One region of the Streptomyces kanamyceticus genome, then DNA from elsewhere that is predicted to be linked to it. Evidence: riboswitches for the same ligand, from Rfam matches in the RefSeq annotation. Region 1 holds a riboswitch; each other region holds the start of a gene.
The links. Region 1 has a riboswitch for cobalamin ahead of cobN (cobaltochelatase subunit CobN). Riboswitches for the same ligand answer to the same signal wherever they lie in the genome.
Positions count from the first base shown of each region.

Region 2: it holds a riboswitch for cobalamin, as region 1 does, so the genes downstream of both, CP970_RS31400 (ABC transporter substrate-binding protein) here and cobN (cobaltochelatase subunit CobN) in region 1, are expected to answer to the same signal.
Region 3: it holds a riboswitch for cobalamin, as region 1 does, so the genes downstream of both, CP970_RS33715 (cobalamin biosynthesis protein) here and cobN (cobaltochelatase subunit CobN) in region 1, are expected to answer to the same signal.
Region 4: it holds a riboswitch for cobalamin, as region 1 does, so the genes downstream of both, CP970_RS01530 (CoA-acylating methylmalonate-semialdehyde dehydrogenase) here and cobN (cobaltochelatase subunit CobN) in region 1, are expected to answer to the same signal.

Region 1 covers NZ_CP023699.1:2,641,062-2,648,318, reverse strand. Annotated here, with positions in the region: gene cobN (cobaltochelatase subunit CobN) at 1-2,447, opposite strand, end outside; cobalamin riboswitch at 2,483-2,620, opposite strand; gene CP970_RS10440 (cobalamin biosynthesis protein CobG) at 2,738-4,549, shown strand; gene CP970_RS10435 (precorrin-8X methylmutase) at 4,561-5,187, shown strand; gene cobJ (precorrin-3B C(17)-methyltransferase) at 5,289-6,755, shown strand; gene CP970_RS10425 (cobalt-precorrin-6A reductase) at 6,912-7,257, opposite strand, start outside.
Region 2 covers NZ_CP023699.1:7,264,022-7,271,278, reverse strand. Annotated here, with positions in the region: gene CP970_RS31420 (B12-binding domain-containing radical SAM protein) at 60-1,949, shown strand; gene CP970_RS31415 (metallophosphoesterase) at 1,965-2,729, opposite strand; gene CP970_RS31410 (ABC transporter ATP-binding protein) at 2,793-3,578, opposite strand; gene CP970_RS31405 (FecCD family ABC transporter permease) at 3,608-4,630, opposite strand; gene CP970_RS31400 (ABC transporter substrate-binding protein) at 4,630-5,670, opposite strand; cobalamin riboswitch at 5,737-5,923, opposite strand; gene CP970_RS31395 (VOC family protein) at 5,952-6,401, opposite strand; gene CP970_RS31390 (AraC family transcriptional regulator) at 6,407-7,257, opposite strand, start outside.
Region 3 covers NZ_CP023699.1:7,762,358-7,769,614, forward strand. Annotated here, with positions in the region: gene CP970_RS33705 (putative cobaltochelatase) at 1-1,901, opposite strand, end outside; gene CP970_RS33710 (cobyric acid synthase) at 1,898-3,463, opposite strand; gene CP970_RS33715 (cobalamin biosynthesis protein) at 3,460-4,398, opposite strand; cobalamin riboswitch at 4,508-4,651, opposite strand; gene CP970_RS33720 (hypothetical protein) at 4,777-5,001, opposite strand; gene CP970_RS33725 (inorganic phosphate transporter) at 5,014-6,306, opposite strand; gene CP970_RS33730 (lysozyme) at 6,509-7,257, opposite strand, start outside.
Region 4 covers NZ_CP023699.1:380,115-387,371, forward strand. Annotated here, with positions in the region: gene CP970_RS01520 (enoyl-CoA hydratase/isomerase family protein) at 1-800, opposite strand, end outside; gene CP970_RS01525 (acyl-CoA dehydrogenase family protein) at 797-1,957, opposite strand; gene CP970_RS01530 (CoA-acylating methylmalonate-semialdehyde dehydrogenase) at 1,954-3,453, opposite strand; cobalamin riboswitch at 3,752-3,946, opposite strand; cobalamin riboswitch at 4,244-4,458, shown strand; gene metE (5-methyltetrahydropteroyltriglutamate--homocysteine S-methyltransferase) at 4,620-6,938, shown strand; gene CP970_RS01540 (GNAT family N-acetyltransferase) at 7,196-7,257, shown strand, end outside.

The DNA of each region.
Region 1 (7,257 bases):
TCGACCGAGTAGAAGTTGCGCCCGGTCGGCAGGACGTTGACGAGACCGCGCAGCGGGGAGCCGCTGGGCCCCGCGGGGACGAAGCCGCCGTTCAGGGCGTGCACCGCGTGGTCGAGCTCGGCGGTGGTCGCGGCCAGGCGGGGGACCACCTCGCGGGCCGCGAACTCCAGGATGGCGGCGACCTGTTCACCCTGGTCGGTGGGGACGGCGGACAGGTCCCAGTCCGCGTCGTCCATCGCCTGGACCAGGGCGCGGGCCTTGTCCTCGGCCTCGTCGGCGCTCACGCGCGTGGCCGCCGACTCGTCGAGGCCGAGCGCCTCGCGCAGGCCGGGCAGGGCCGTCGTGCCGCCCCAGATCTGGCGGGCGCGCAGGATCGCCAGGACGAGGTTGACGCGGTCGGCGCCCGCCGGGGCGGCGCCGAGGACGTGCAGTCCGTCGCGGATCTGCATGTCCTTGATCTCGCAGAGCCAGCCGTCGACGTGCAGCAGGAAGTCGTCGAAGCCGTCGTCCCCCGGGCGCTCCTCCAGACCGAGGTCGTGGTCCAGCTTCGCGGCCTGGATCAGCGTCCAGATCTGTGCCCGGATCGCGGGCAGCTTCGCCGGGTCCATGGAGCTGATCTGGGCGTATTCGTCGAGGAGTTGCTCCAGGCGCGCGATGTCGCCGTAGGAGTCGGCGCGGGCCATCGGCGGCACCAGGTGGTCGATGAGGGTGGCGTGCACGCGGCGCTTGGCCTGGGTGCCCTCGCCCGGGTCGTTGACCAGGAAGGGGTAGATGAGGGGCAGGTCGCCGAGCGCGGCGTCGGGGCCGCAGGCGGCGGAGAGGCCCGCGTTCTTGCCCGGCAGCCACTCCAGGTTGCCGTGCTTGCCCAGGTGGATCATCGCGTCGGCGCCGAAACCGCCGTCCGCGGCGGAGGCCGCGATCCAGCGGTACGCCGCCAAGTAGTGGTGCGAGGGCGGCAGATCGGGGTCGTGGTAGATCGCGATCGGGTTCTCGCCGAAGCCGCGCGGCGGCTGGATGAGGATCAGCAGGTTGCCGCGGCGCAGGGCGGCGAGCACGATGTCGCCCTCGGGGTCGCCGCCCTGGCCGACGCGGGACTTGTCGAGGAACATCTCGCCGGGCGGCGGGCCCCAGTGCCGCTCGACGGACTCCCGCAGCTCCGTGGGGAGCGTCGCGTACCAGCGCTTGTAGTCGGCGGCCGGGATGCGCACCGGGTTGGCGGCGAGCTGCTCGTCGGTGAGCCACTCCTGGTCGTGGCCTCCGGCGTCGATCAGCGCGCGGATCAGCTCGTCGCCGTCGCCGGAGACGAGACCGGGGATCTCGTCCGAAGGACCGAACTCATAGCCCTCGCCGATGAGCCTGCGAAGGAGCGCGACGGCGGACGCGGGGGTGTCGAGGCCCACCGCGTTGCCGATGCGGGAGTGCTTGGTCGGGTACGCGGAGAGCACCAGGGCCAGGCGCTTGTCGGCGGCCGGAATGTGCTTGAGGCGGGCGTGTCGTACGGCGATTCCGGCTACCCGCGCCGCGCGCTCGGCGTCGGCCACGTAGGCCGGGAGCCCGTCCTCGTCGATCTCCTTGAACGAGAACGGCACGGTGATCAGACGGCCGTCGAACTCCGGCACCGCGATCTGGCTCGCGGCGTCCAGCGGGGACACGCCCTCGTCGTTCTCCTCCCAGGCCGCGCGGGACCCGGTCAGGCAGAGCGCCTGGAGGATCGGCACGTCGAGGCCGGTGAGGGCGCCCGCGTCCCACGACTCGTCGTCGCCGCCCGCCGACGCCTCGGCGGGCTTGGTGCCGCCCGCCGCGAGGACGGTGGTCACGATGGTGTCGGCGGCGCGCAGCTCCTCGATGAGCTCCGGTTCGGGGGCGCGCAGCGAGGCAACGTACAGCGGCAGCGGGCGGGCGCCCGCGTCCTCGATCGCGCCGCACAGGGCGTCCACGAACGCGGTGTTGCCGCTCATGTGGTGGGCGCGGTAGTAGAGCACCGCGACGGTCGGGCCCTCGATGCCGGTACGGGCGGTGCGCTCGAGCGGGCCCCAGGAGGGGGCGGGCGCGGGCGGCTCGAAGCCGTGCCCGGTGAGCAGCACGGTGTCGGAGAGGAAGCGGGCCAGCTGCTCCAGGTTGGCGGGGCCGCCGTGCGCCAGGTAGGCGTGGGCCTCGGCGGCGATGCCGACCGGCACGGTGGAGGAGGCCATCAGCTGGGCGTCGGGGGCCTGTTCACCGGTGAGCACGACGACCGGCAGGCCGCTCGCGGTCAGCTGGTCGAGGCCGTCCTGCCAGGCGCGGACACCGCCGAGGAGGCGTACGACGACGAGCTCGGCGCCGTCGAGCAGCGCGGGGAGCTCGGCCAGGTCGAGGCGGGAGGGGTTGGCGAACCTGTAGTCGACGGGACCCCCCGCAGCACGGGCGCTGAGCAGGTCGGTGTCGGAGGTCGACAGCAGCAGAAGCATGCGGGCGCAGGCCTTCCTCGGGGTGTCCGCGCCCCGGGTGGTCGTGTTGGACGGCAGGAGTTCCTGGCTCACCCCACACGGGTGGGGCTCACAGTGGCGGGACCGCGCCGGATTCGCACCGGGCTTCCTCCTTCGGGTCCTGGTGGACCCACGCCGTCGCTGGCGTCGGCGGACCTGGCGGCCCGCCGCCTGCATAGTAAGTCCTGCCCAGGTCGCGGTGGGCGGCCACCTGCCGGGACGGCCGGTATCGGGAGGCACCCCGCCGGATCCGCGTGGGTATGCTCGCCGCCATGCCGCCCACCCGAGCAACCTACACACAACAGGGCGAATCCCTCATACGTGACCGGGGCGACGCCTGCCCCGGAGCCCTCCGCCTGCACCGCGCCGACGACGGCTCGCTGGCCCGACTCCGGCTGCCCGGCGGCCTCTTGACGTCCCGTCAGGTAGAGGTCCTGGCCACCGCGGCCGAGCGCCTCGCGGACGGTCACCTCAGCATCACCTCGCGTGGCAACGTCGAGCTGCGCGGCCTCGGCGAGGCCTGCGGCGGCGAACTCTCCGCGCTCCTCGCGGACGCGGGCCTGCTCCCCTCCGAGCGGCATGAACGCGTCCGCAACGTGGTGGCGTCCCCCCTGGCCGGAATCGACGGACTCGGCCATGCCGACGTGCAGTTGTGGGCCCGTGAGCTGGACGGACTCCTCTGCGCGCGGGAGTGGACGACGGAGCTCTCGGGCCGCTTCCTGTTCGCCCTGGACGACGGGCGGGGGGACGTGGCGGGGCTCGGGGCGGATGTGACCTTGATCGCAGAATCGGGCGGCACGGCGGTGCTCCTGCTCGGCGCCGCCGCCTTCCGGGTGCCCGGTGCCGACGCGCCCCGTGCGGCACTGGCCGCGGCGGGAGCGTTCCTCGCCGCGGCGCGCGAGGCGGGCAACGGGGCCTGGCGGGTGCGGGAGCTGCCCGGGGGGCAGGGAGTGGGGGTGGCGGAGGCACTGACGGGGGCGGGGATTCCCGGCACCCTCACGGGCCCGCCGAGGCTCGCTGCGCCTTCGACGCTTGCCGCGCCGCTGCCTTCGACGCTTGCTGCGCCTTCGACGCTCGCCGCGCCGCTGCCGCCGACGCTCGCCGCGCCGCTGCCGCCGACGCTCGCCGCGCCGCCGCCGGCGCTCGGCGGCTCTCCGGCCCTCGCCCACCCTCCGACGCTCGGCGGCCGGGCCGCTGCCTCGACTCCCGACGTTCCGGCTGCCGCCGCCCCGGCCGCTGCTCCGGTTTTCGGTACTCCGGCCGTCGCTCCGGCTTTCGGTGCCACGGCTGACTCTTCGGCTGCCGTTCCGGCCTCGGACGCACCGGGCGCACCGGGCGCACCGGGCGCACCGGATGCACCGGATGCACCGGATGCGCCGGACGCTCCTGCGGCCTCCGGTACTCCGACTGCCGCTCGGGCTCCCGGTAGTCCGGGCGGCCCTGCGGCTTCCGGTCTTCCGGGTGACGCTCAGGCTTCTGGTGGTCCGGCCGTTGTTCCGGCCCCGGGTGCCCCGAGCATCGCTTCGCCCTCCGGCACTTCGATCGCCGCCCCGGCCCCCGGCGTCCTGCGCGGCGCCGTGCTGGTGCAGGCGCCCCTCGGGCGGGTCAGCGCGGACCAGCTGCGGGCCCTGGTGCCCGCGCCCGATGACGAGGTGCGCGTCACGCCCTGGCGCGGTTTCGTCGTTCCCGGGTTCACCGACGAGGCCGCGCGGGAGCGGCTGCGGGTGCTGGCCGACGCCGGGTTCGTCACCGAGCCCGGTTCGCCCTGGCTGGGCGTCGGCGCCTGCACCGGGCGGCCCGGCTGCGCCAAGTCGCTCGCCGACGTCCGTGCCGACGCCGTACCGGGCCACGGCGGACTCCCCGTCCACTGGTCAGGATGCGAGCGGCGCTGCGGACATCCGCACGGCGACTGGGTGGACGTCCTCGCCACGGGGGACGGCCGCTACGAGGTGACCGTGCGCACCGGCGGCTCGGCCGTGCCCGTCACGGGACCCACCCTGACCGAGGCGGTCACCACGGCACGCGCGAGCACGCGTACGACGGTCCCCATGACCACGACGACTCCTACGACCACGACGAGATGAGCGAGAGCACAGTGTTCGACTACGAGAAGGACGGCGCGGCGATCTACCGCGAGTCCTTTGCCACCATCCGCGCGGAGGCGGACCTAGCGGGGCTGCCCGCCGACGTCAGCCAGGTCGCGGTGCGGATGATCCACGCCTGCGGGATGGTCGACCTCGTGCGCGATCTCGCCTACAGCCCCCAGGTGGTGGCCGACGCCCGCAAGGCGCTGCGCGAGGGGGCGCCGATCCTCTGCGACGCGAACATGGTCGCGAGCGGCGTCACGCGCAAGCGGCTGCCCGCGGACAACGAGGTGATCTGCACGCTCGCCGACCCGTCCGTGCCGGACCTCGCGGCTCAGCTCGGCACCACCCGCAGCGCCGCCGCCCTCGAACTCTGGCGCGACCGCCTGGAAGGCTCCGTCGTCGCCATCGGCAACGCGCCCACCGCGCTCTTCCGCCTCCTGGAGATGATCGAGGAGGGCGCCCCGCGCCCGGCCGCCGTGCTCGGCATACCGGTCGGCTTCGTCGGCGCCGCCGAGTCCAAGGACGCGCTGGCCGCACACGCGTCGGGGATCGAGCACCTGGTCGTACGAGGACGTCGCGGCGGCAGCGCCATGGCCGCGGCGGCGATCAACGCGATTGCGAGCGAGACGGAGTGAACACCGAACAGGCCCAGCAAGCCCAGCAAGCCCAGCAGGCCCAGCAGGTCCAGCAGGGAAGGCTTTACGGGGTCGGGCTCGGTCCCGGCGACCCGTCGCTGATGACCCTCCGCGCCGTCGAGGTCATCGCCTCCGCCGACGTGATCGCGTACCACTCGGCGCGGCACGGCCGCTCCATCGCCCGCTCGATCGCGGCCGCGCACCTGCGCGCCGACCACATCGAGGAGCCGCTGGTCTACCCCGTCACCACGGAGGGCACGGACCACCCCGGCGGCTACCGGGGCGCACTCGACGACTTCTACGAGGAAGCCGCCGCCCGGCTCGCCGCGCACCTCGACGCGGGCCGCACGGTCGCCGTGCTCGCCGAGGGCGACCCGCTCTTCTACGGCTCCTACCAGCACATGCACAAGCGCCTCGCCGACCGTTACCCGACCGAGGTGATCCCCGGCGTGACCTCGGTCAGCGCGGCGGCGGCCCGGCTCGGCGAGCCGCTGGTGGAGGCCGAGGAGGTCCTCACGATCCTGCCGGGCACGCTCCCGCGGGAGGAGCTGGCCGCGCGCCTGGCGGCGACGGACTCGGCGGTCGTGATGAAGCTCGGCCGCACCTTCGGCAAGGTGCGCGGCGCCCTGGAGCGCGCGGGCCGTCTCGACGAGGCCCGCTACGTCGAGCGCGCCACGATGGAGGGGGAGCGCACCGGCCAACTGGCCGACGTGGACCCGGAGTCGGTGCCGTACTTCTCGGTGGCGGTGCTGCCGAGCCGGGTGGCGCCGCTGACCGGCGGACCCGCGCCCGAGCCCGCGGCCTCGGCGGACCCGGCGCGCGGCGAGGTCGTCGTCGTCGGCACGGGACCCGCGGGCCCCCTGTGGCTGACCCCCGAGACGCGCGGCGCGCTCGCCGCCGCGGACGATCTGGTCGGCTACACCACCTACCTGGACCGCGTGCCGCACCGCCCCGGACAGCTCCGGCACGGCTCCGACAACCGCGTCGAGTCCGAACGGGCCGAGTTCGCCCTGCAGTTGGCGCAGCGGGGCCGTCGCGTCGTGGTCGTCTCAGGCGGCGATCCCGGCGTCTTCGCGATGGCCACGGCCGTACTCGAAGTCGCCTCGCAGGACGCGTACGCGGACGTCCCGGTGCGGGTGCTGCCCGGTGTCACCGCGGCCAACGCGGCGGCGGCCCGCGCGGGCGCGCCGCTCGGCCACGACTACGCCACGCTCTCCCTCTCCGACCGGCTCAAGCCGTGGGAGGTCATCGCGGAACGGCTCGCGGCGGCGGCTTCGGCGGATCTCGTTCTCGCCCTGTACAACCCCGGCTCGCGGAGCCGGACCTGGCAGGTCGGCAAGGCGAGGGAGCTGCTCCTCGGCTACCGTGCGCCGGACACGCCCGTCGTTCTCGCCCGTGACGTCGGCGGCCCCGAGGAGAGCATCCGTATCGTCCGCCTGGCCGATCTGGACCCCGCCGAGGTAGACATGCGCACGCTGCTGATCGTGGGCTCCTCGCAGACGGAGGTCGTGCGACGCGGGGGCGGGGATCAGGTCGTCTGGACGCCGCGGCGCTACCCGGAGGGTTAGGGCCGGGGCGGGTGGTTGTCCCTGCGGGCGCGTCGCGGTTGCTCGCGCAGTTCCCCGCGCCCCTTACGTGGCACGGGGAACTGCTTCCCGGGTGGCGTGGGGACGGGGTAGTTAGGGGCGCGGGGAACTGCGCGACCAGCCCAGAACGACCCGCGCTTACCCACCCAGCAGCCGCACCCAGGCAACGGCTTCCCCCGGCGTGGCAACGGCGGCAACCCCCTCCGGGCCAGGAGGCCGCCGAACCACCACCACAGGAACCCCCGCCTCACGCGCAGCGACAAGCTTCGGCGCGGTGGCCGAACCCCCACTGTCCTTGGTCACCACCACATCGATCCGATGCCGACGCAACAGCTCCCGCTCCCCGTCGAGGGTGAACGGCCCCCGGTCCAGGAGCACCTCCACGCGCGCGGGGATCGGCCGCTCGGGCGCGTCGACGGAACGTACGAGAAACCAGAGACCAGCCAGTTCGGGTCCGGCGAACGCCGCGAGTCCCATCCGCCCC
Region 2 (7,257 bases), 4.6 Mb from region 1:
GTGACACAGACTGAGACAGGAGAACAGGAAGAACAAGGGGTTACGGGGGGACTTCCGCCATGCGCATTCTGCTTGTCAAACCGCCCATTCGTGCCTGCATGGTCGAAGTCGGCCGACACGTACCCATCGGATTGGCCTATCTCTCGGCCGTACTCCGCGAACAGGGGCACCACACCACGGTCTTCGACTCTCTCGCCTTCGTGGAGGACAACCACATCGTGGGCGAGGCGGATCTGACCGAAACCGAGCGGGCGAAGATCCGTCACCATCCGCGCTGGCGGCACGTGATGCACTGGGGCGCGCGGTGGGAGCGCATCGAAGAGGCCCTGCGCGAGGCCCGTCCCGACGTCATCGGCATCTCCTGCATGTTCACACCGTTCTACGAGGCCGCCTACGACGTGGCCCGCCTGGCCAAGCGGATCCATCCCGAGGCCACCGTCCTCCTCGGCGGCCAGCACGGCACGGTCTGCTACCCCCACGTCCTGCAACTGCCGGAGATCGACGTCGTGGTCCTCGGCGAGGCCGAGAGCACGATCGGACCGCTCATCACCGCGCTCGGGGAGGGACGGCGCCTGGACGAGCTGCCCGGGATCGCCTTCCGCTGCGGTGCGGGGCACTGCGCGTGCCCGGATCCCGGCGCGCCGCACATCCGGCCCCGGGCGCCGTTCGTCGCCGACCTCGACGCGCTTCCGCTGCCCGCCGCGGACCAGCTGGACTTCTCCCGGTACGACGACGCGACCACGCTCATCACCAGCCGTGGCTGCCCCTTCTCCTGCACGTTCTGCACGGTGCACGCCACGGTGGGCAAGGAGTTCCGGGCGCGGTCCGCGCAGAGCGTCGTCGAGGAGATCCAGCGCTACGTCGAGGGATTCGGCGTACGTCAATTCCTCATCGAGGACGACAATTTCACCTTCGATGTCGAGCGCGTCCATGAGATATGCCGCGCGATCATGGAACAGGGTCTGCGGGTGCGGCTGAGGCTGCCCAACGGGATCACCGTGGTGAAACTCTCCGAAGAACTGGTCGAGGCGATGGTGGGCGCCGGTTTCGAAAGCCTCTTCTTCGGGCTTGAAACCACCGATGTGAAGCGTCTGCGAAAGTTGCGCAAAGGGTTTACTTCCCTGGCGAAGGTGGCCGCCGGTGCGGAGATCTTCCGGCGGCACGGCCTCGATGTGAACGGCTCACTGATCGTCGGACTGCCAGGACAGAATCTTGCCGAGATAGCGCAGGACTCCGTGAATTGCGCCCTGGCCGGTGTGCGTTTCTACACGAACCCCTTCTATCCGATCCCGGGTTCGCCGGATTACCGGACGTGCCTGTCGGCGGGCCTGATCGACCCCCTCACCGAGCCCGCGCTGTTCGACCAGTACAACTTCGCCTTCGGCAACGGTGAGTTGTCGGCCCAGGAGATGTACTGGGCGTGGATCGTCACGCAGGCCGTGGCGCTGTGGCCCCGGTACGTCGTGGAAGGCGGTGCCCGACGGGAGCAGGGCCTTGTCACGCTGCCCGAGGCGGCTCGGCGCCTGGTGGACCACAGCGAGCTGCTGCGGGCCACCGGGCGCAGGCCCGATGTGCCCGCCCTGGTCAAGGACTTCACCGTGCGCGGGGACGAGCTGCGGATCCGCACGCATCCCCAGGGCTGCTTCTGCGCGACGCAGCGGGTGATCGGGGAAGACCAGGAAGACCACGACGGCGTCCGGGTCATTCGGGCGACCGACACCTGCCTGTACTCCGGCGATGTGATCGCCGCCGCCCTGTCCGCCTACACCGGCTCGCCGTACCGGGCCGAGCAGGTGGCCGCGGTCACCGCGGGCGATGCGGAGGCGTGCGTCTTCACCCTGCACCCGACCGATGCCGAACCGGTCGTGCCCATCCTGCGCACCTTCCTCGACCGCCTGGACGCGACGCGGCACGAGCCGGATCACCTGCTCGTACCGAGTAACGCCTGACGGGCCAACGATGCCCTAAGGGAGCGGCACCGGCCGGAAGTGCGTTGTCAGGCGCGCCTCCTCGTCCAGGACGTGGAAGGCGAGGGACGGCGGCAGGTCCCGGTGGACGTGGTGGGCCGCGTCGTCCTGGCGTTCCCAGGGGAGGCGGAGCGTGGAGACCACTCCCGGGGCCACCAGGAGGGGGCGGTTCGCGAAGGTCGTCGCGGCGGGGGTGTGGGCGTGGCCCGCGAGGAACGCCGTCACGTTGGGGTGGCGGGCGGTCAGTTCGGCGAGGCGGTGCTCGTCGCGCTGGCGGATGACGTCCACGTACGGCGTGTGCAGCGGGACCGGCGGGTGGTGGAAGGCGATCAGGACGGGGCGCGTGGGCGGGGTGTCGGCGAGGAGTGCGGACAGCCAGGTCAGGGTCTCGTCGTCGAGGCGGCCGTGGGGCTCGCCGGGGACCGACGTGTCGCACAGGGCCAGGGTGAAGGCGTCCGTGACGCACGACTGGTTGACCGGTCCTGTCCCGGGAGCTTCGCCGAGCAGGTGCTCACGGAACGCGGTGCGCTCGTCGTGGTTGCCGGGGCAGGTCAGCAACGGGTGCCGGGAGGCGAGCAGTTCGCGGGCCGCCGCGTATTCGGCGGGGGCGCCGTGGTCGGCGACGTCACCGGTGACGATGACCGCGTCCAGGTCGTACGGCAGGTCGTTCAGGTAGGTCATGACGACTCGGGTGCGGTCCACGCTGTGGCCGCCGTCGTCGGTGTCGATGTGGATGTCGCTCACATGGGCAATCACAGGCATACCCCGAACCTAGGCGGGCGCTGCGGGGCGGGTGAAGGGCCAACCGCCGGCGGTTGGCCTGGATCACTTGCGCAGGAAACGCACCGACAGGGCCTCCGCGTCCTGCGTCACCACCGCCCGTACCCCGTACACCTCCGCGATCAGCTGCTCCGTGATCACCTCTGCGGGAGTGCCCGCCGCGTACGCCCTGCCCTCCTTCAGGACGAGCAGCCGGTCGCAGAACATCGCCGCCAGGTTGAGGTCGTGCAGCGCGACGACGCTGGTGACGGGGAGGTCGGCGACCAGCGAGAGCAGGTCGAGCTGGTGCTGGATGTCGAGGTGGTTGGTGGGCTCGTCCAGGAGGAGTTCACGGGGGTTCTGGGCGAGCGCGCGGGCTATCTGGACGCGCTGGCGTTCGCCGCCGGACAGGGTGTGCCAGGACTGGGCGGCGCGGGCGGTCAGGCCGGTGCGGTCCAGGGCGTCCCGGACGGCGCGCTCGTCCTCGGGCGAGGGCGCCGACCAGGCGCGGCGGTGCGGGATGCGTCCCAGGCGTACGACGTCTCCCACCGTCAACTCGACCTGGGTGTCTGAGTGTTGCTCGACGACGGCGATCCTGCGCGCCACGGCCCGGCGGCCCGTGTCGGCCAGCGTGCGGCCGTCCAAGGTGACCACTCCTGACGCCGGGGCGAGGACGCCCGCGAGGATGCGCAGGAGCGTGGACTTGCCGGAGCCGTTCGGGCCGAGGAGGCCGACGGTGGCGCCCGCGGGCGGGGCGAGGCTGACGCCGTCGACGACCAGGCGGCCGCCCGCCTCCCGGGAGACGCGTTCGGCGCGCAGACCCGCGTCGCCGGAGACACCTTCGGCGCGCACACCCGCATCGCCCTCGTACGCGTACGCCGTCACGTCGCCCTCCTCGTCCGGTACAGCACGACCACGAACGCCGGTACGCCGATCAGCGACGTCACCACGCCCACCGGGACCTCCTGCGGGTCGAGCACCGTGCGGGCCAGGGTGTCCACCCAGACGAGGAAGACGGCGCCGGCGAGCGCCGTGACCGGCAGGAGGCGAGCGTGGCTGGAGCCCACGAGAGCGCGGGCCGCGTGCGGCAGGACGAGGCCGACGAAGCCGATGGCACCCGCGGAGCTCACCAGCGCCGCGGTCAGCAGCGCGGTCGTGCAGAGCAGGACCAGGCGGGTGCGGGCCACACGGACGCCGAGCGCGGCCGCCGCCTCCTGGCCGAAGGCGAAGGCGTCCAGGGTGCGGGCGTGCGAGAGGCAGATCAGCAGCGCGGCCGCGAGCACCGCCGCGCACAGCCATACGTCCGTCCAGCCGACCCCGCTGAGCGAGCCGAGCAGCCAGAACAGCACGCCGCGCGTCGTCTCCGCGTCCGCGGCGGTGAGCACGAAGAAGGAGGTCAGCGCGGAGAAGAGTTGCATCGCCGCGACGCCGGACAGGACCACGCGGTCCGTCGAGCCGCCCAGCGTATGGCTCAGGAGGAGCACCAGGGCGAACGAGCAGAGCGCCCCCACGAAGGCGCCCGCCGAGACCGACACCACTCCCCCGCCGACGCCGAGCACGACGACCGCGACCGCTCCGGTGGACGCGCCGGACGACACCCCGAGCACGAAGGGGTCGGCGAGCGGGTTGCGGAGCAGGGACTGCATGACCGCGCCGCAGACCGCGAGGCCCGCGCCGCAGACCGCGGCGAGCAGGGTGCGCGGCATCCGCAGGTTCCAGACGATGCCGTCCCTGATCGGGGTGAGCCGTGCCTCGCCCCAGCCCAGGTGCGCGGCGAGCGCCGACCACACGTCGGGCACGGAGATGTCCGCGGGCCCGATGGTGACGGCCACCGCCACGGAGAGGACCAGCGCGGCGAGCCCCACGGGCCACAGCAGCCACTGTCGCGCCAGGGCGGCCGAGATCACTTGGCGAGCCCGAACTTCCGCAGCCCCGCCGCCACTTGCTCGATGCCGTCGACCGTACGGATCGTGGGGTTCATGGCCTGGCCGCTGAGGAGTACGTAGCGCTTCTTCTTCACGGCGGTCAGGTTCTTGGTCGCCGGGTTGGTCTCCAGGAACTTGATCTTCGCCGCGGCGCTCTCCGCGGACTGCGACTTGCGGGTGAGGTCGCCGATGACGAGGACGTCGGGGTCGCGGTCGGCGACGGTCTCCCAGTTGATCTGGGGCCATTCCTCGCGGGTGTCGTCGAAGACGTTCTTCGCGCCGAGCTCGCGCGTGATGATGCCGGGGGCGCCGCAGCAGCCCGCCATGTAGGGGGCGTCGGAGTTGGCGAACCAGTAGAGGAGCGTCGCGTCGGAGGCGTCGATGTCCCCGGTGGCCTTGGCGACGCGGCCCTTGAGGTCGGTGACCAGCTTCTCGCCGCGCTTCTCGACGTCGAACACCTTCGCGAGGTCGCGGACCTCGCCGTAGACCGTGTCCATGGTGAGCGTCTTGACGCGCTTGCCGTCGCCGCCGCCGTCGTTGTCCTTGCCCGCGCAGTCGGTGGGCGAGACGTAGACGGGGACGCCGAGCTCGGTGAACTTGGCGCGGTCGGCGACACCGCCCTTGCCGACCGTGTACAGGAAGGAGGCGCTGACGAAGTCCGGCTCCTTGGCGAGGACCCGCTCCAGGGACGGATAGCGGTCGGCGAGCCGCTCCACCTTGGCGTTGTCCTTCGCCAGGTTCTTCAGGACCGGGTCGGTCCAGGTGCCGGTGCCCACCATGCGGTCGGCGAGGCCGAGGGAGAGCAGGATCTCCGAGGAGCCCTGGTCGAGGGAGACCGCACGCCGTGGCGGCGCCTTGACCTCGGTCTTCTCGCCGCAGGACGCGACCGTCACGGGGAAGCCCCGCGCCTTCTCCTCCGCCCCCGCCGACTTCTCCGTGGCGCCGCCGCCGCATGCCGTGAGGGCGAGCGCTCCGGCGCAGAGCAGGGCGAACTGACGTATACGGGCTTTGGAGGACACACGATCCCTTGAGTCTCACGGCTCATACGCGGAGCCTGGCCTGCGTCACGCCCTCCGCCGCCCGGTGTGCGAGCGGAGGCGCCAGCAGGTCTTCGGACTCGGGGATCGACCGGGTGGGGCGCCTTCCCGGGCGTCCGTGGACGCCCAGTGGCCGTGGCCCCGCCCGTTCTCCCTCACCGCTGCGCGTCAGTTCCGGATTCGCACCGGATTCCCTGGCCCACGTGTGGGTTTGACTGGCTTGCGCAAGTTATCACGCCTGCTCAAGGGGTCGTCATGCCCGCTCAGGAGGCCGGTCCCGGCCTCGGCTCGCCCCGGTAGGTGCCGAACGACCAGCGGTTTCCCTCCGGGTCCAGGATGCCGAACTCCCGGCTTCCGTACGGCTTGTCCTCGATCTCCACGGTGACGCGCACGCCCGCCGCGACGAGGCGGTCGTACAGCTCGTCGACCCGGTCGGTGACGACATAGGCACCGGCGGTGCCGGGCGTTCCGCAGGTGCCCTCGGGCGCCGAAGGGTCGTAAGAACCGAGCATGACGCCGCCGCCCTCGGGCCAGTCGAGCTGGGCGTGGGCGACGCGGTCGCCGTCCTCGTAGACGGCGGTGCGCAGGAAGCCGACGGTGCCGACGAGGAAGTCGATCAGAGCGGGGGCGTCGTTCGCCTGGAGGCCCGGCCAGATCGCCGGGGCGGGGGTGCTGAGCTGCTGATTCGCTGTGGTGTCAGGTGTGGTGTTCATGGCTCTCAGTCTTCGCCCGTGCCGTGCGCCCCGGCTTGGATATTCCGGCACTCTTCGGCCAGCCAGCGGGTCGGACTCGCCCCCGTGTACTGCTGGAAGTCGCGGACCAGGTGCGAATGGTCGTAGTACCCGGTGTCGGCCGCGACCCGGGCGAGGTCGGGGCCCGCGCCCGCCGCGACGGAGCGGACCACCGCGGTCCTCGCGTGCTGGAAGCGCATCAGGCGCGCGGCCTGCTTGGGGCTCAGTCCGGTCTCGGCGCGGAACACCGCGGTCAGCCTGCGCTCGCTGAGCGCGACGTGCCGGGACAGGCCGCCGACCGTGCCCGTGCCCCGGTGTCTGGCGAGCCAGGCCCAGGCCTCCGCGACCTCGGGACGCACCGGACCCGCCTCGTCGGCGGCCGCCGCGCGCCGCCGCAGGTAGTCGGCGAGGAGGGCGAAGCGGTCCTCCCAGCGCGCCAGGCCGCACAGCCGCTCGCGGATCTCGTCGGCACGGCCGCCGAACACGTCGGCGCCCCTGGTCACGAGCTCTCCGGCCAGGGCGCCTGCGGGCAGACCGAGGAGCGCGCGGGCCGCCATGGGGTGCACGGCGAGCTGGATGCCCGCCTCGTGCTCGGGCGAGACGAGGTAGGCGGGGCTCTGGTGCAGGCCGCCGACCATGATCTCGGTGCGCACCGCGTCCGCGCCGGTCGCCTGGTCCGGGGTGGCGCCGCCCGCGATGGGCCCGTCCAGGGAGAAGACCACCGTCAGATACGGCGAGGGCAGGCCCCGGTGCAGGGCGGGACGCTGCCCGGCGGTGCGGTAGCCGACCGCCGAGACGACCATGCCGTCGAGCCGGGGGACGGCCCTGACGAACTCTT
Region 3 (7,257 bases), 5.1 Mb from region 1:
TCGGCCGCGAACAGCCGCGCCGCGCGCCCGGCTTGGGCCACCGGCTCGACCCCTCCGGTCGCCCGCCCGTCCGTCACCACGACCACCAGCGGCCGCCGCGCGGCGTCCCTCAGCCGCTCGACACGCAGCACGTCGTGCGCCTTCAACAGCCCGGCGGCCAGTGGAGTGCGGCCGCCCGTGGGCAGCGATTCGAGGCGGGCCGCAGCCGCGTCCACCGACGACGTCGGCGGCAGCGCCACCTCGGCCTCGGCGCCCCGGAACGTCACGAGCCCCACCTTGTCGCGCCGCTGGTAGGCGTCCAGGAGGAGCGAGAGCACGGCGCCCTTGACGGCGCTCATCCGCTGCCGCGCCGCCATCGACCCGGAGGCGTCCACGACGAACAGCACGAGATTGCCCTCGCGCCCCTCCCGCGTCGCCTGCCGCAGGTCGTCACGGCGTACGACGAGTCCGGTGCCGGAGCGTCCGCGCGCCCTCTGGTGCGGGGCCGCCGCCTGCACGGTCGCCGCCAAGTGCAGCTTGGTCAGGGCGCCTTGAGGGCGTCGAGAACCCGTCGTACGGCCGTGTTCGGTGCGCGCGCGTGAGCGTCGACCCGCCGCGCCCTCGCCGATGCCGGGCACGCTCAGCATCTTCGTGCGGAACGGCTCGGCGGCGCGCACCGCCTGCTGCTCGCCCGCGCCGCCGGGCGCCGGGGCGGGCGTCTCGTCCTGCCCCTGGTCCTCGCCCGAGTTCCCGCTCTCGTTCCCGTTCTCGCCCTGGTTCTGGGAGGGCAGTTCGGGGGAGTCGGGTCCGTCCCCCGCCGGGGGCTTTCCGCCGCCTCCGTCGGGCCCGTCCGGGTCGGGGTCGTCGTCGCCGTCGGGGGAGCCGCCGCCATCGGGCTCGGGCGCCTCGTCCTCGCGCGCCTCCTCCAGCGTCTCGTCCAGCTTGTCCTCGTCGAGGCCCGGCGCGTCGAAGGGGTTGCGGCGCCTGCGGTGCGGCAGCGCCAGGAGCGCGGCCTGGCGCACGTCCTCGCTCAGCACGTCGGTGCGGCCCGCCCACGCGGCAAGCGCCGTCGCGGTGCGCGCCATCACGATGTCCGCGCGCATCCCGTCCACCTCGAACGCCGCGCAGGTCGCCGCGATCTGCCGCAACGCTCCGTCACCCAGGGTCACTTGGGGGAGCAGCGCACGCGCGGCCACGACCCGCTCGCGCAGTGCGCTCTCGTCGTCGTACCAGCGCCCCGCGAAGCCCTCGGGGTCGTCGTCGTACGCGAGCCTGCGCCGGACCACCTCGACGCGCTGGTCCGTCTCCCGGGAGGCGGCCACCTCGACGGTGAGGCCGAACCGGTCGAGCAACTGCGGCCGCAGCTCGCCCTCTTCGGGGTTCATGGTGCCGACGAGCAGGAAGCGGGCGGCGTGCCGGACTGACACGCCTTCGCGCTCCACGTACGAGGCGCCCATCGCGGCGGCGTCCAGGAGCAGGTCGACCAGGTGGTCGTGGAGGAGATTGACCTCGTCGACGTAGAGGATGCCGCGGTGCGCGTCGGCGAGCAGTCCGGGTTCGAACGCCTTGACGCCCTCGGCGAGCGCCCGCTCGATGTCGAGGGCGCCGACGAGCCGGTCCTCGGAGGCGCCGACGGGCAGTTCGACCATCCGCGCGGGCCGCGCGGTGGCGCCGCCCGCGTCGTGCGGTCCGTCGGGGCAGTTCGGGTCGGCGGCCGCGGGATCGCACGAGAAGCGGCACCCGGCGACGACCGGCACCTCGGGAAGGAGCGCCGAGAGCGCGCGCACGGCGGTGGACTTGGCGGTGCCCTTCTCACCCCGTACGAGCACGCCGCCGACGGCGGGCGATACGGCGTTCAGCAAGAGCGCGAGCCGCAGGTCGTCCTGCCCGACGAGGGCGGTGAACGGATACGGGGTACTCACAGAGCCTCCTTGGTACGTTCTGGTGTTGCTGACGGCGCTGGTGTTGGTGCGGGTGCCGCGGGCGCCCCCGGTGGAATGAACGGCAGACCCGTCGGCACCCCCTTCTCGATCAGGCCCAACAGCGCGTCCGTGTCCGCGTGTTCTTCGATCAGATCGCCGAGCAGGTCGAGCTGTTCCTCGCGCAGTACGCCGAAGCTCGTGTCGGGCGCGGGCACGAAGCGCCGTCCGGCCGCGCGCGCCACCTCGGTCAGGAACCGGCGCCGGAACGCGTCGCTCTCCAGCGACCCGTGCCAGTGCGTGCCCCACACCTCGCCGACCCGGCAGCCGTCCAAGAAGGCTTCCCCGCCGAGGACTTGGGCCACGCCATGGTGGATCTCGTATCCCTCGACGCGCTCCCCGAGTGCTTCACCCACCGGCCGAGCGAGGGTCTTCTCCCGGGCGAACCGCACGCGTACGGGCAGCAGCCCGAGCCCGTCCACGGATCCCGCCCGCGACTCGACCTCGTCCTCGATGTACTCGCCGAGCACCTGGAAGCCACCGCAGATCCCGAGCACGGGGCGCCCCTCGGCGGCCCGGCGCGCCAGGGCCGCGGCGAGCCCCCGCTCGCGCAGCCACTCCAGGGCGCGCACGGTGCCGCGCGTGCCGGGCACGACCACGAGGTCGGCGTCGACGAGTTCCTCGGCCCGGTCCACGAACCGCACCACGACACCCGGTTCGGCGGCGAGCGCGTCCACGTCCGTGAAGTTGGACATCAGTGGCACGGCGCAGACAGCGACCCGCAGCACGTCGTCGCCGACCGGCGGCGCGACCACGGACTCCCGGACGGCGCCGCGCAGGGACACCCGCAGGCCGTCCTCCTCGTCGATGCCGAGCCCGTGCTGGAACGGCAGCACGCCGTACGTACGCCGCCCGGTCAGGCCGCGCAGCATGTCGAGCCCGGGTTCGAGCAGCGAGACGTCCCCGCGGAACTTGTTCACCAGGTACCCCGCGACCAGCTCCTGGTCCTCGGCGCTCAGCAGCGCCGTGGTCCCGAAGAAGGACGCGAAGACCCCGCCCCTGTCGATGTCGCCGACCACCAGGACGGGGAAGCGGGCGGCCCGCGCGATCCCCATGTTCACGATGTCCGTGCGCCGCAGGTTGATCTCGGCGGGGCTGCCCGCGCCCTCACAGATCACGGCGTCGTACGTGCTCCGGAGCTCATCGAGGCATCCCACGACGGTCTCCAAGAGCGCCGCCTGGCGCCCCCCGTGGTAGCCGCGCGCGCTCATCTCGCCCACCGGCTTGCCCATGAGGACGACCTGGCTGGAGCGGTCGCTGCCCGGCTTGAGCAGCACCGGGTTCATCAGCGCGCTCGGCTCCACCCGCGCGGCCTGCGCCTGCATGGCCTGCGCACGCCCGATCTCGGCGCCTTCGTGCGTGACGAAGGAGTTGAGGGACATGTTCTGCGCCTTGAAGGGCGCGACGGACACGCCCTTGCGCGTCAGCCACCGGCAGATCCCGGCGGTGACGACGCTCTTGCCCGCGTCCGACGTGGTCCCCGCGACCAGCAGCCCGCCGCTCATGCGTCTCTCCGTTTCCGCCGGGCGGCCGCCACCGCGACCCCCAGCGCCAGCCAGCTCACCCGTCGAGAGAGCCGCACGGCCCGCTCGATGTCCGGGACCCGTACGGCACGCCCGGTCGCGTTCAGAACAGGACGGTGCTCGACCCGCCCCGCGTACGAGAGCGTCCCACCGAGCCGTACGCCGAGGGCCCCGGCGAAGGACGCCTCGACGGGCCCCGCGTTGGGACTGGGATGCTTCGCGGCGTCCGCGCGCCAGGCCCGCAGCGCGCCGCGCGGCGAGTCGCCCGCGAGCGTCGCGAGGACGGCGGTCAGCCGGGCCCCGGGCCATCCCATGACGTCGTCGGCCCGGGCGGAAGCCCACCCGTACCGCCGGTACTTGGGCGACTTGTGCCCGACCATCGCGTCGAGCGTGTTCACGGCGCGGAAGGCGACGAGCCCCGGCACCCCGCCGAGCGCCCCCCACACCAGGGCCCCCACCACGGCGTCCGAGGTGTTCTCCGCGACGGACTCCACCACGGCCCGCGCGATCCCGTCGGCGTCGAGCGCCTGCGGATCCCGCCCGCACAGGTGCGGCAGCCGCTCCCGCGCGACCTCGATGTCCCCGGCCTCCAGAGCCCCGCCGACGGCCCGCGCCTCACGCCCGAGCGAGGTCCCGCCGACCACGGCCCAGGTCGCGGCGGCCGTCAGCGCGACGGATCCGGCAGGTGAACGGCGTACGAGGGAAGAGGCGAGCGCGGCGGCACCCGCGGCGCCACCGGCGCACACCATGGCGTGCAACGCGCCCCACCCGCGGTGGTCGCGCCACAGCACCCGCTCGACGGCACCCGCCGCACGCCCGAACGCGGCGACCGGATGGCCCCGGCGCGGATCGCCGAGCAGCAGGTCGCCGATGAGACCGGCGGCGGCGCCGTACGCGAAGTCGCGATCGGCACTCACGGGGGTCAGCCGGTCGCCGTGCCGAGGAGCTGACTCGTACTCGGAAGGGGAACCGGCAAGGGGCGGCCGCGCATGGCGATATGTCCTCACTCAGGGTGTCCGCGCCCTGGTTCGACGTGATGCGGCGGCGCGAGTTCCTGGCTTCCGGGGAGGTCGCTCCCCGATGACAGTGGCGGGACCGCGCCGGATTCGCACCGGCTTCCTCACCTGCCGCCGTAGTTGGCCCCGGCAGTCCACCACGCCCCGCGAACGCCCGTCAACTCGCCGTTGACCTGCGGCGGGAGACTGTGCGGAGCCCCACACACGACGGTGGGGTGCGGGACGCATACGCACGTCCCGCACCCCACCGGTGAAGCTGTCGTCAGGCTCGGACGAGGCTCAGGCGACGATCAGATAGATCCCGTACGCCACCGCCGCCGCGCACAGCGCGAAGCAGGCGTACGCGCCGGTGCGGGCCACCGCCGCGGAGCCGCCGCCGGACGCGGCCGCCGCCTCCTGCTTGGAGAGGCCGACGATGCCGAGCGTGAACAGGCCCACCAGGGCCACCGTCACCGCGAGGCTGACTCCGAAGACGGAGCCGAGAGCTGCCCAGTCGATGCTCATGCTGATCCGTCCTTACACCGTCGCGGGCCTGGCGGGGTCCGCCATGGCGCCGGTCGTGGTCGTGGTCGGGGCCGAGATGGTGGCCTTGACCGGGTCTTCGGAAGAGGAGTCCGTGGTGGCCGTCGTGCCCACCGGGGGCGGTGAGACGGCGGCGATCGCGGTGGTCACGACGCCCGCGGGCTCGGCGTCCTTGGCGGCGCCGATCTCGTCGTCGGTGACGTTGGTGTGGTCGACGGCGTCGCGTCGCGAGAGGACCCAGATCACGGCCGAGCCGCCGATCAGGATCGCGGCGGTGGCCGCGATGCCCCAGGGGCCCTGCTTGGTGAGGAACTCGGCGCCCGCGCCGACCAGACCGGCGGCCGGCAGGGTCAGGCCCCACGCGACGAACATCCGGGTCGCGGTCGACCAGCGGACCACGCCGCCCTTGCGGCCGAGGCCCGCGCCCATCACGGCGCCGGAGCAGGACTGGGTGGTGGAGAGCGAGAAGCCCAGGTGCGAGGAGGCGAGGATGACCGTCGCGGCGCTGGTCTGGGCGGCGAAGCCCTGCTGCGGCTGGAGGTCGGTGAGGCCCTTGCCCATGGTGCGGATGATGCGCCAGCCGCCCAGGTAGGTGCCGAGGGCGATGGCCACACCGGCCGAGACGATGACCCACATCGGGGGGTTCGCACCGGGGTTGAGGACACCGCCGGTGACCAGGGCGAGCGTGATGATGCCCATGGTCTTCTGCGCGTCGTTGGTGCCGTGCGCCAGTGAGACGAGGCCCGCGGAGGCGATCTGGCCCACGCGGTAGCCCTTGGCGGTGGCCTTGGTGTCGGTGTTGCGGCCGATCCGGTACGTCAGGCGCGTGGCCAGCATCGCGGCGATGCCCGCCACGAGGGGCGCGGCGAGGGCCGGGATCAGGATCTTGGTGACGACGGTGCCGCCGTTGATCGACGACCAGCCCATCGACATGACCGCGGCGCCGATGAGGCCGCCGAAGAGGGCGTGGGAGGAACTGGAGGGCAGGCCGACCAGCCAGGTCAGCAGGTTCCAGAGGATCGCGCCGACGAGCGCGGCGAAGATGACCTCTGTCTTGAGGCCGTCCTCGTTGACGATGCCGCCGGAGATCGTCTTGGCGACTTCGACGGAGAGGAAGGCGCCGACGAGGTTGAGCACGGCGGACATGGCCACCGCCGTCTTGGGCTTGAGAGCGCCGGTCGAGATGGTCGTCGCCATCGCGTTGGCAGTGTCGTGGAAACCGTTCGTGAAATCGAACACGAGAGCGGTGACGATCACGATCCCGAGGAGAAGCGTGATGTGTTCCATTTACCCAGGCTTCTGTTGGACGTCAGTGGCATGTGGAACGTAGGCAACCTGGGTGAACGGAAAGTGAACTGGGACGGGCGGTGCGGTGACTCGAAGCGGAGCGCCGCCACCCCGTCTCCGCCAGGTGTCTGACGAAGATCGTACGGAGCGATGGCGCGAGGCCCGGAATCTGGGCGGAGTGTCGGCTTCCGGGACCCCTCGGCTACCCCCGGGCGAACCGCTTCAGCTGCGCCGCCGAGCCGTTGAAGAGATTCTGATCACCCGGCAGTCCGCCGTGGTTGTCGTACTGCCAGAACGTCCAGAACGCCCAGCCCCTGGGCAGCGCCCCCGCCGAGGACCCCCAGCGCGCGAGCCACAGGGCGTGGTGCGCGGCGAAGGCCCCGCTGCCGCCCGTGCAGTCGTTCCACCACTTGGCGGTCGTGTAGATCACCGGACGACGTCCGGTACCCCGCTTCACCGCGTCGCTGAAGGCCTGGATCCAGTTCACCGTCCTGGCCTTGCTCAGGCCGTAGCACTTCCGCTTGTCGTACGGGTTGTCCTCGATGTCGAGCGCGGGCGGCAGCGTCCGGCCGTCCGCGCGCCAGCGCCCGCCGTGGTCCATGAAGTAGCGGGCCTGGGCCGTGCCTGAGGACTTGCTGGGCACCGCGAAGTGGTACGCCCCGCGGAGCAGTCCCGCGGCGCGCGAGCCGTCGTACTGCTGGGCGAAGTAGGGGTTGAGGTAGGAGTCGGACTCGGTCGCCTTCACGTAGACGAACCGCGCGCCCTTGTCCTTCGCCCGCTGCCAGTCCACGTTCTTCTGGTGCGAGGACACGTCGTGCCCCCGAGGCCCGCCCGCCGCCGAAACCGGAATCTCGGCGAGGGCGGTACCCGCGACGGCGAGGGCCGCCACGGCGGCCGCGACGAACCGGGCGTGACGACGGGCGCGACGACGGGACGGCATGTGATCACGAG
Region 4 (7,257 bases), 2.3 Mb from region 1:
CCGTGGCCGCGGAGCCGGGCGACGATCTCCTCCACCGTGTCGGCGGCGTAGCAGGCGTCGATCCAGCGGCGCTGGCCCGCGAGTTCGCCGGGCGGCGGCTGCCGCACGTATTCCTTGAGCGCGTCCCAGACCGGTCGCGCGGCGAGTTCGCCGAGGAACCGGGGCAGGTCGTCGTGCGGTACGAAATGGTCGGCGAGCCCGCACAACAGGGCGTCGGCGGAGCCGACTTGGGCGCCGGTCAACGCCAGATGGGTGCCCAGCTCACCGGGGGCGAGCGCGAGCAGGTAGGTGCCGCCCACGTCGGGTACGAAGCCGATGCCGGTCTCGGGCATGGCGATCCTGGAGCGTTCGGTGACGACGCGTACGTCGCCGTGCGCGGAGACGCCGACGCCGCCGCCCATCACGATGCCGTCCATCACCGCGACGTACGGCTTGGGATAGCGGGCGATCCGGGCGTTGAGCCGGTACTCGTCCCGCCAGAAGTCGGCGGAGGCCGAAGCGCTGGCGGCCGTGGGCTCCTCGCTCCCGGCCCGCGCGTCCTCGTAGATGGCACGGATGTCACCGCCCGCGCACAGCCCCCGCTCCCCCGCGCCCGTGATGACCACGGTCCGCACCGCCGGATCGTGTTCCCAGGCGGTCAGCGCCTCGTCGATGCGCCGCACCATGGCGTGGGTGAGGGCGTTGAGCGCCCGCGGCCGGTTGAGGGTGAGGAACGCGGCGTGGCCCTCGGTCCTGAGCAGCACCTGCTCTGCGGAGTCGGCCGTCTTCTCGGATTCGGTCAGCTCTTCAGAGCCGGTCATCGGAGCGCCTCCGTCAGTCCGCGGGCCACGATGACGCGCATGATCTCGTTGGTTCCTTCCAGGATCTGGTGGACGCGGAGGTCGCGGACGATCTTCTCGATGCCGTACTCGTTCAAGTAGCCGTACCCTCCGTGGAGTTGAAGCGCCCGGTCGGCGACGGCGTAGCCGGTGTCGGTGGCGAACCGCTTGGCCATCGCGCACAGCTGCGGCGCGCCGGGGTCGGCCCGGTCCAGGGCCTGGGCGGCCTGGTGGACCAGGGCGCGGGCGGCGGCGAGTTCGGTCGCCATGTCGGCGAGGCGGAACTGCAGGGCCTGCGCGTCGAGCAGCCGCGCGCCGAACGCCTCCCGGTCGGCGAGGTGGGCCAGGCTGCGGTCCAGGGCGCTGCGGGCGCCGCCGAGGGAGCAGGCGGCGATGCCGAGTCGGCCGCCGTTCAGGCCGTTCATGGCGATCCGGAAGCCGTCGCCCGGGCGGCCGAGCAGCCGGTCGGCGGGGATCCGGACGGCGTCGAGGATCACCTGGCGGGTGGGCTGGGCGTTCCAGCCCATCTTCTTCTCGTTCGGCCCGAACGACAGGCCGGGGTCGTCCCGATCGACGAGGAACGCGGAGATCCCCTGGGCGCCCGCCCCGTCGGTGCGCGCCATGACGACGTACACCTGCGCGGCGCCCGCACCGGAGATGAACTGCTTGACGCCGGTGAGGACGTAGTGGTCGCCGTCGCGGACCGCGCCGGTGCGCAGCGCCCCGGCGTCCGATCCGGCCCCGGGTTCGGTCAGGCAGTAGCTGCCGAGGTCCTCCATGGCGCAGAGCCGGGGCAGCCAGCGGGCCCGCTGGTCCTGGTCGCCGTAGGTGTCGATCATCCAGGCGACCATGTTGTGGATGGAGAGGTAGCCCGCGATGGAGGGGCAGCCGGAGGCGAGGGCCTCGAAGACGAGGACCCCGTCGGCACGGCTGAGACCGCTGCCGCCCGCGTCCTCGCGTACGTAGACCCCGCCGAGTCCGAGCCCCGCGGCCTTGCGCAGCACGTCGAGCGGGAAGTGTTTGTCCTGGTCCCACCGCACGGCGTGCGGGGCCAGGTGGTCCTCGGCGAAGTCGAGGGTGGTCTCGACGAGCGCCTGCTGGTCCTCGGTGAGCGAGGTGGTGGTGGTCATGGCGCTCATCCCATGGTGGGGATGGAGAAGTTCGCGCCTTCCCTGGCTCCGGAGGGCCAGCGCGAGGTGACGGTCTTCGTACGGGTGTAGAAGCGGATCGCGTCCGGGCCGTGCTGGTTGAGGTCGCCGAATCCCGATCGCTTCCAGCCGCCGAAGGTGTGGTACGCCACGGGGACCGGGATGGGGACGTTCACGCCGACCATGCCGGTGTTGACGCGGCGGGTGAAGTCGCGTGCGGTGTCGCCGTCCCTGGTGAAGATCGCGACGCCGTTGCCGTAGGGGTGCTCGCTGGGCAGGCGCAGGGCCTGCTCGTAGTCGGCGGCCCGGACGACGCACAGGACGGGGCCGAAGATCTCCTCGCGGTAGATCCGCATCCGGGGGCTGACCCGGTCGAAGAGGGTGGCTCCCGCGAAGAAGCCGTTCTCGTGTCCCGGCAGGGTGAAGTTCCGCCCGTCGACGACGAGTTCGGCGCCCTCGTTGACGCCGATGTCGACGTACCTGCGGACCCGGTCGAGGGCGTCCTGACTGACCAGCGGGCCGAAGTCGGCCTCCGCGTCGTCGGAGCGGCCGATCCGCAGCGCGCCGATGCGCTCCTTGAGCGCGGCGACGAGCCGGTCGGCCGTCTCCTCGCCGACGGGTACGGCCACCGAGATGGCCATGCAGCGCTCGCCCGCCGAGCCGTATCCGGCGCCGATGAGGGCGTCGACGACCTGGTCGAGGTCGGCGTCCGGCATCACGATCAGGTGGTTCTTGGCGCCGCCGAAGCACTGGGCGCGCTTGCCGTGGGCGGCGGCGGTGGCGTAGATGTGCGCGGCGATCGGCGTGGAGCCGACGAAGCCGAGCGCGCCGACGCGCGAGTCCGCCAGAAGGGTGTCGACCGCTTCCTTGCCGCCGTTGACGACGTTCAGGACGCCGGGCGGCAGCCCCGCCTCCAGGAAGAGTTCGGCCAGGCGCAGGGGTACGGAGGGGTCGCGCTCCGAGGGCTTCAGGATGAACGCGTTGCCGCAGGCGAGGGCAGGCGCGGCCTTCCACAGCGGGATCATGGCGGGGAAGTTGAACGGGGTGATCCCGGCGACCACGCCGATCGGGGAGCGCAGCGAGTGCACGTCGATGCCGGTGCCCGCGTTGTCGGTGAACTCGCCCTTGAGCAGGTGCGGGATCCCGGCGGCGAACTCGACGACCTCCAGGCCGCGTTGGATGTCGCCGTGCGCGTCGGCGACGGTCTTGCCGTGCTCGGCCGAGAGCAGCTGCGCCAGGGATTCGCGTTCCTGGTCGACGAGTTGGAGGAAGCGCAGCAGGACGCGGGCCCTGCGCTGCGGGTTCCACTCGCCCCACGCCCGCTGGGCGGCGGTGGCGTCGGCGATCGCCGCTTCGGTGTCGGCCCGCCCCGCGAGCGGCACGCGGGCCTGCACGGAGCCGGTGTTGGGGTCGTACACGTCGCCGAAGAGGCCGGACGTGCCGACGGTGTGCTTGCCGCCGATGAAATGGGTGAGTTCACGGACCACGATGAGCCTGCTCTCGTCAGGTGGGGATCCGGGGATGGCGCGGCACACCGACGGGCGGCGCCCGGTGGGGCGCGCTCGGATCGGGGCCGCGGGACGCGAGGGCCGAAGAGCCGTCGGTGAGCCGCGAGTTGACGTACGCCGCCGGGGAGCCGGGAGTCGGGCCCACCTCGTGGGCCTACCTCGTGGGCCTACGTCGCCGGTGCGCTAGAAGTCGGCGCATACCGTCGGTCGCTCCGCCGGATCACCTGGGTCGTGGGTACGGACCGGTGCCATGCGTGTCTGCTCCATCCTCGTGGACAACACGGAACACCCCGCGGCCGGTATCCTGACTCCCGGATCAGCGCGCGCTCCCCCGCCTTCCCGACGGACACGACGTCCCTCGGTGGCGCGTTGTGTTGCGAGAACGCACTCCCCGGTCACAGTGGCGGGACCGCGCCGGATTCACACCGGCTTCCCTGACACCGCGGGCCTTGCCGAGGACCATATAGTTGGACGTCCTAGTAAGTCCACCCCGACAGGCTCGCGCAGCCGGGGGACGGGCGATCTCTTTCCGGCCGACGGGCAGCCGTTTCCGGCCGAACACGTCGGCGAGGCGGTCGACACCCGGCCGGGCCCCGACACCGTCCGGATCGGTGTCGGGGCCCGGCCGGGTTGCCGCCTTGGGCCCGAAACGATCGTCCCGCTTCCCCAACAGCCAAGTCAATCCTCGGGTTTCCTCACCAAGACCCAAGCTGCAGCTTGGGGCGATCCGACATGTGATCAGTGCTGCCCAAGACGGCCCGCACCCTCTAAGGTGGCCCGTGCAGCTGGTTCGCCCTGTCCGCCAGGCAGGCGCGTCGCAAGAGGGAACCCGGTGGGAATCCGGGACTGCCCCGCAGCGGTGAGTGGGAACGACCGCCGTCATACGCACTGGATCCGGCGGATCCGGGAAGCGACGGCCAGTAGGAATCCGCCTCGGCGGATGTGCCCACGAGTCCGAAGACCTGCCCGTTGCCCGCACGTGACCGATCACGTGCGGAATCCCGGTGACCTCGTGGGCGGGTCGGCGCGCATACCGTTCGGAGAACCGTGTCATCGACGCGTGTGAGGCCGGACGGTCCGTCATCCCTTCGCGTCCGCGTCCCGTCCCCGGGATGTTCAGGAGTCATCTCGCGAAGGAGATTTCCGTGACAACGAAGTCCGCAGCCGCGGCAGCACGGGCCACCGTGTACGGCTACCCCCGTCAGGGCGCGAACCGTGAACTGAAGAAGGCCGTCGAGGGCTACTGGAAGGGCCGCGTCACCGCGGACGCCCTCCGGGAGACCGCGGCGGAGCTGCGTCGCACCACCTGGCGGCAGTTGGCGGAGGCCGGTGTCCACGAGGTGCCGACCGGCGACTTCTCGTACTACGACCACGTGCTGGACACCAGCGTCATGGTCGGCGCCGTCCCCGCCAGGCACCGCGCGTCCTTCGAATCCGACGCCCTGGACGGGTACTTCGCGATGGCTCGCGGCACCCAGGACGTGGCGCCGCTGGAGATGACCAAGTGGTTCGACACCAACTACCACTACTTGGTGCCGGAGTTGGGCCCGGACACCGTCTTCGCCACCGACTCCGCCAAGCAGGTCGCCGAGCTCAAGGAGGCCCTCGCGCTCGACCTCTCGGCCCGCCCGGTCCTCGTCGGCCCCGTCACCTACCTGCTGCTCGCCAAGCCCGCACCGGGAGTCCCCGCCGACTTCGAGCCACTCACCCTCCTCGACCGGCTGCTTCCGGTGTACGCGGAGGTGCTCGCCGATCTGCGCGCGGCCGGCGCCCAGTGGGTGCAGCTCGACGAGCCCGCCCTGGTGCAGGACCGCACCCCGGCCGAGCTCAACGCCGCCACCCGCGCCTACCGCGAACTCGGCGCCCTCACCGACCGGCCCAAGCTCCTGGTCGCCTCCTACTTCGACCGGCTCGGCGACGCCCTGCCCGTCCTGGCGAAGGCCCCGATCGACGGCCTGGCCCTCGACTTCACCGACGCCGCGGCCGCCAACCTCGACGACCTCGCCGCCGCGGGTGGCCTCCCCGGCAAGCGGCTCGTCGCCGGTGTGGTCAACGGCCGCAACATCTGGATCAACGACCTGGAGAAGTCCCTGTCCACCCTGGGCACCCTCCTCGGGCTCGCCGACCGGGTCGACGTGGCCGCCTCCTGCTCGCTCCTGCACGTCCCGATCGACGCCGCGGCCGAGCGGGACATCGACCCGCAGATCCTGCGGTGGCTCGCCTTCGCCCGGCAGAAGACCACCGAGATCGTCGCCCTGGCCAAGGGCCTGTCCCAGGGCACCGACACCATCGCCGCGGAACTCGCCGCCAACCGCGCCGACTTGGCGTCGCGCGCCGGATCGGCGATCACCCACGACCCGGCCGTACGGGCCCGGGCCGCCGCCGTCACCGACGCCGAAGGACGCCGCTCCCAGCCGTACGCCGAGCGGTCCGCGGCCCAGCGTTCGCACCTCAAGCTGCCGCTGCTTCCCACTACCACGATCGGCTCGTTCCCGCAGACCACCGAATTGCGCACGGCCCGCGCCGACCTGCGCGCGGGACGCCTCGACACGGCGGGCTACGAGGAGCGCATCAGGAACGAGATCCGTGAGGTCGTCTCCTTCCAGGAGAAGACCGGGCTCGACGTCCTGGTGCACGGCGAGCCCGAACGCAACGACATGGTGCAGTACTTCGCCGAACAGCTCACCGGCTACCTCGCCACGCAGCACGGCTGGGTCCAGTCGTACGGCACCCGTTATGTGCGCCCGCCGGTCCTCGCGGGCGACATCTCCCGACCTGAACCGATGACGGTGCGCTGGACGTCCTTCGCCAACTCCCTCACCGACCGCCCCGTCAAGGGCATGCTCACCGGGCCCGTCACCATGCTCGCCTGGTCCTTCGTCCGCGACGACCAGCCGCTCGGCGACACCGCGCGCCAGGTCGCCCTCGCCCTGCGCGACGAGGTCAACGACCTGGAGGCCGCGGGCACTTCGGTCATCCAGGTCGACGAGCCCGCGCTGCGCGAGACCCTGCCGCTGCGCGCCGCCGACCGCCCCGCCTACCTGGACTGGGCCACGGAGTCGTTCCGCCTCACCACCAGCGGCGTCCGCCCCGACACCCAGATCCACACACACATGTGCTACGCCGAGTTCGGTGACATCGTGCGGGCCATCGACGACCTCGACGCGGACGTCATCAGCCTGGAGGCCGCCCGCTCCCACATGCAGGTCGCCCGCGAACTCGCCGAACACGGCTACCCGCGCGAGGCCGGTCCCGGCGTCTACGACATCCACTCGCCCCGTGTCCCCGACGCCGCGGAGGCCGCCGCCCTGCTCCGCAAGGGCCTTGAGGCCATCCCGCCCCAGCGCCTGTGGGTCAACCCCGACTGCGGCCTGAAGACCCGCGGCTGGCCCGAGACCCGCGCCTCCCTGGAGAACCTGGTCACCGCGGCCCGCACGGTGCGCGGGGAACTGCCCGCTTCCTGACCGGATCCCCACAAGCGGGGGCCGGGGCAGCTGCGGGCGCCCCGGCCCCCTCCACCGGTCAGTACCGGGGACGGGGCGCGACGCTCAGTTCCTGATGCCGTCCACTGTTATGTGTCGGGATCCCTTCTTCACCAATGCCATCATCGCGCCCTTTCCCGGTGAAGAGTAACGAGGTCTCGGTACCAAGCCCCGCCGAACGCAATAGCCGAACGCAATAGGTGAGCAGCCCAACGCACCGTGCTGCCAGGATGCACCCCATGGACCTTGAGAACCCCGACGACCTCGCGATCCGCCATGCGGATGCCTCTGACTGGCACGT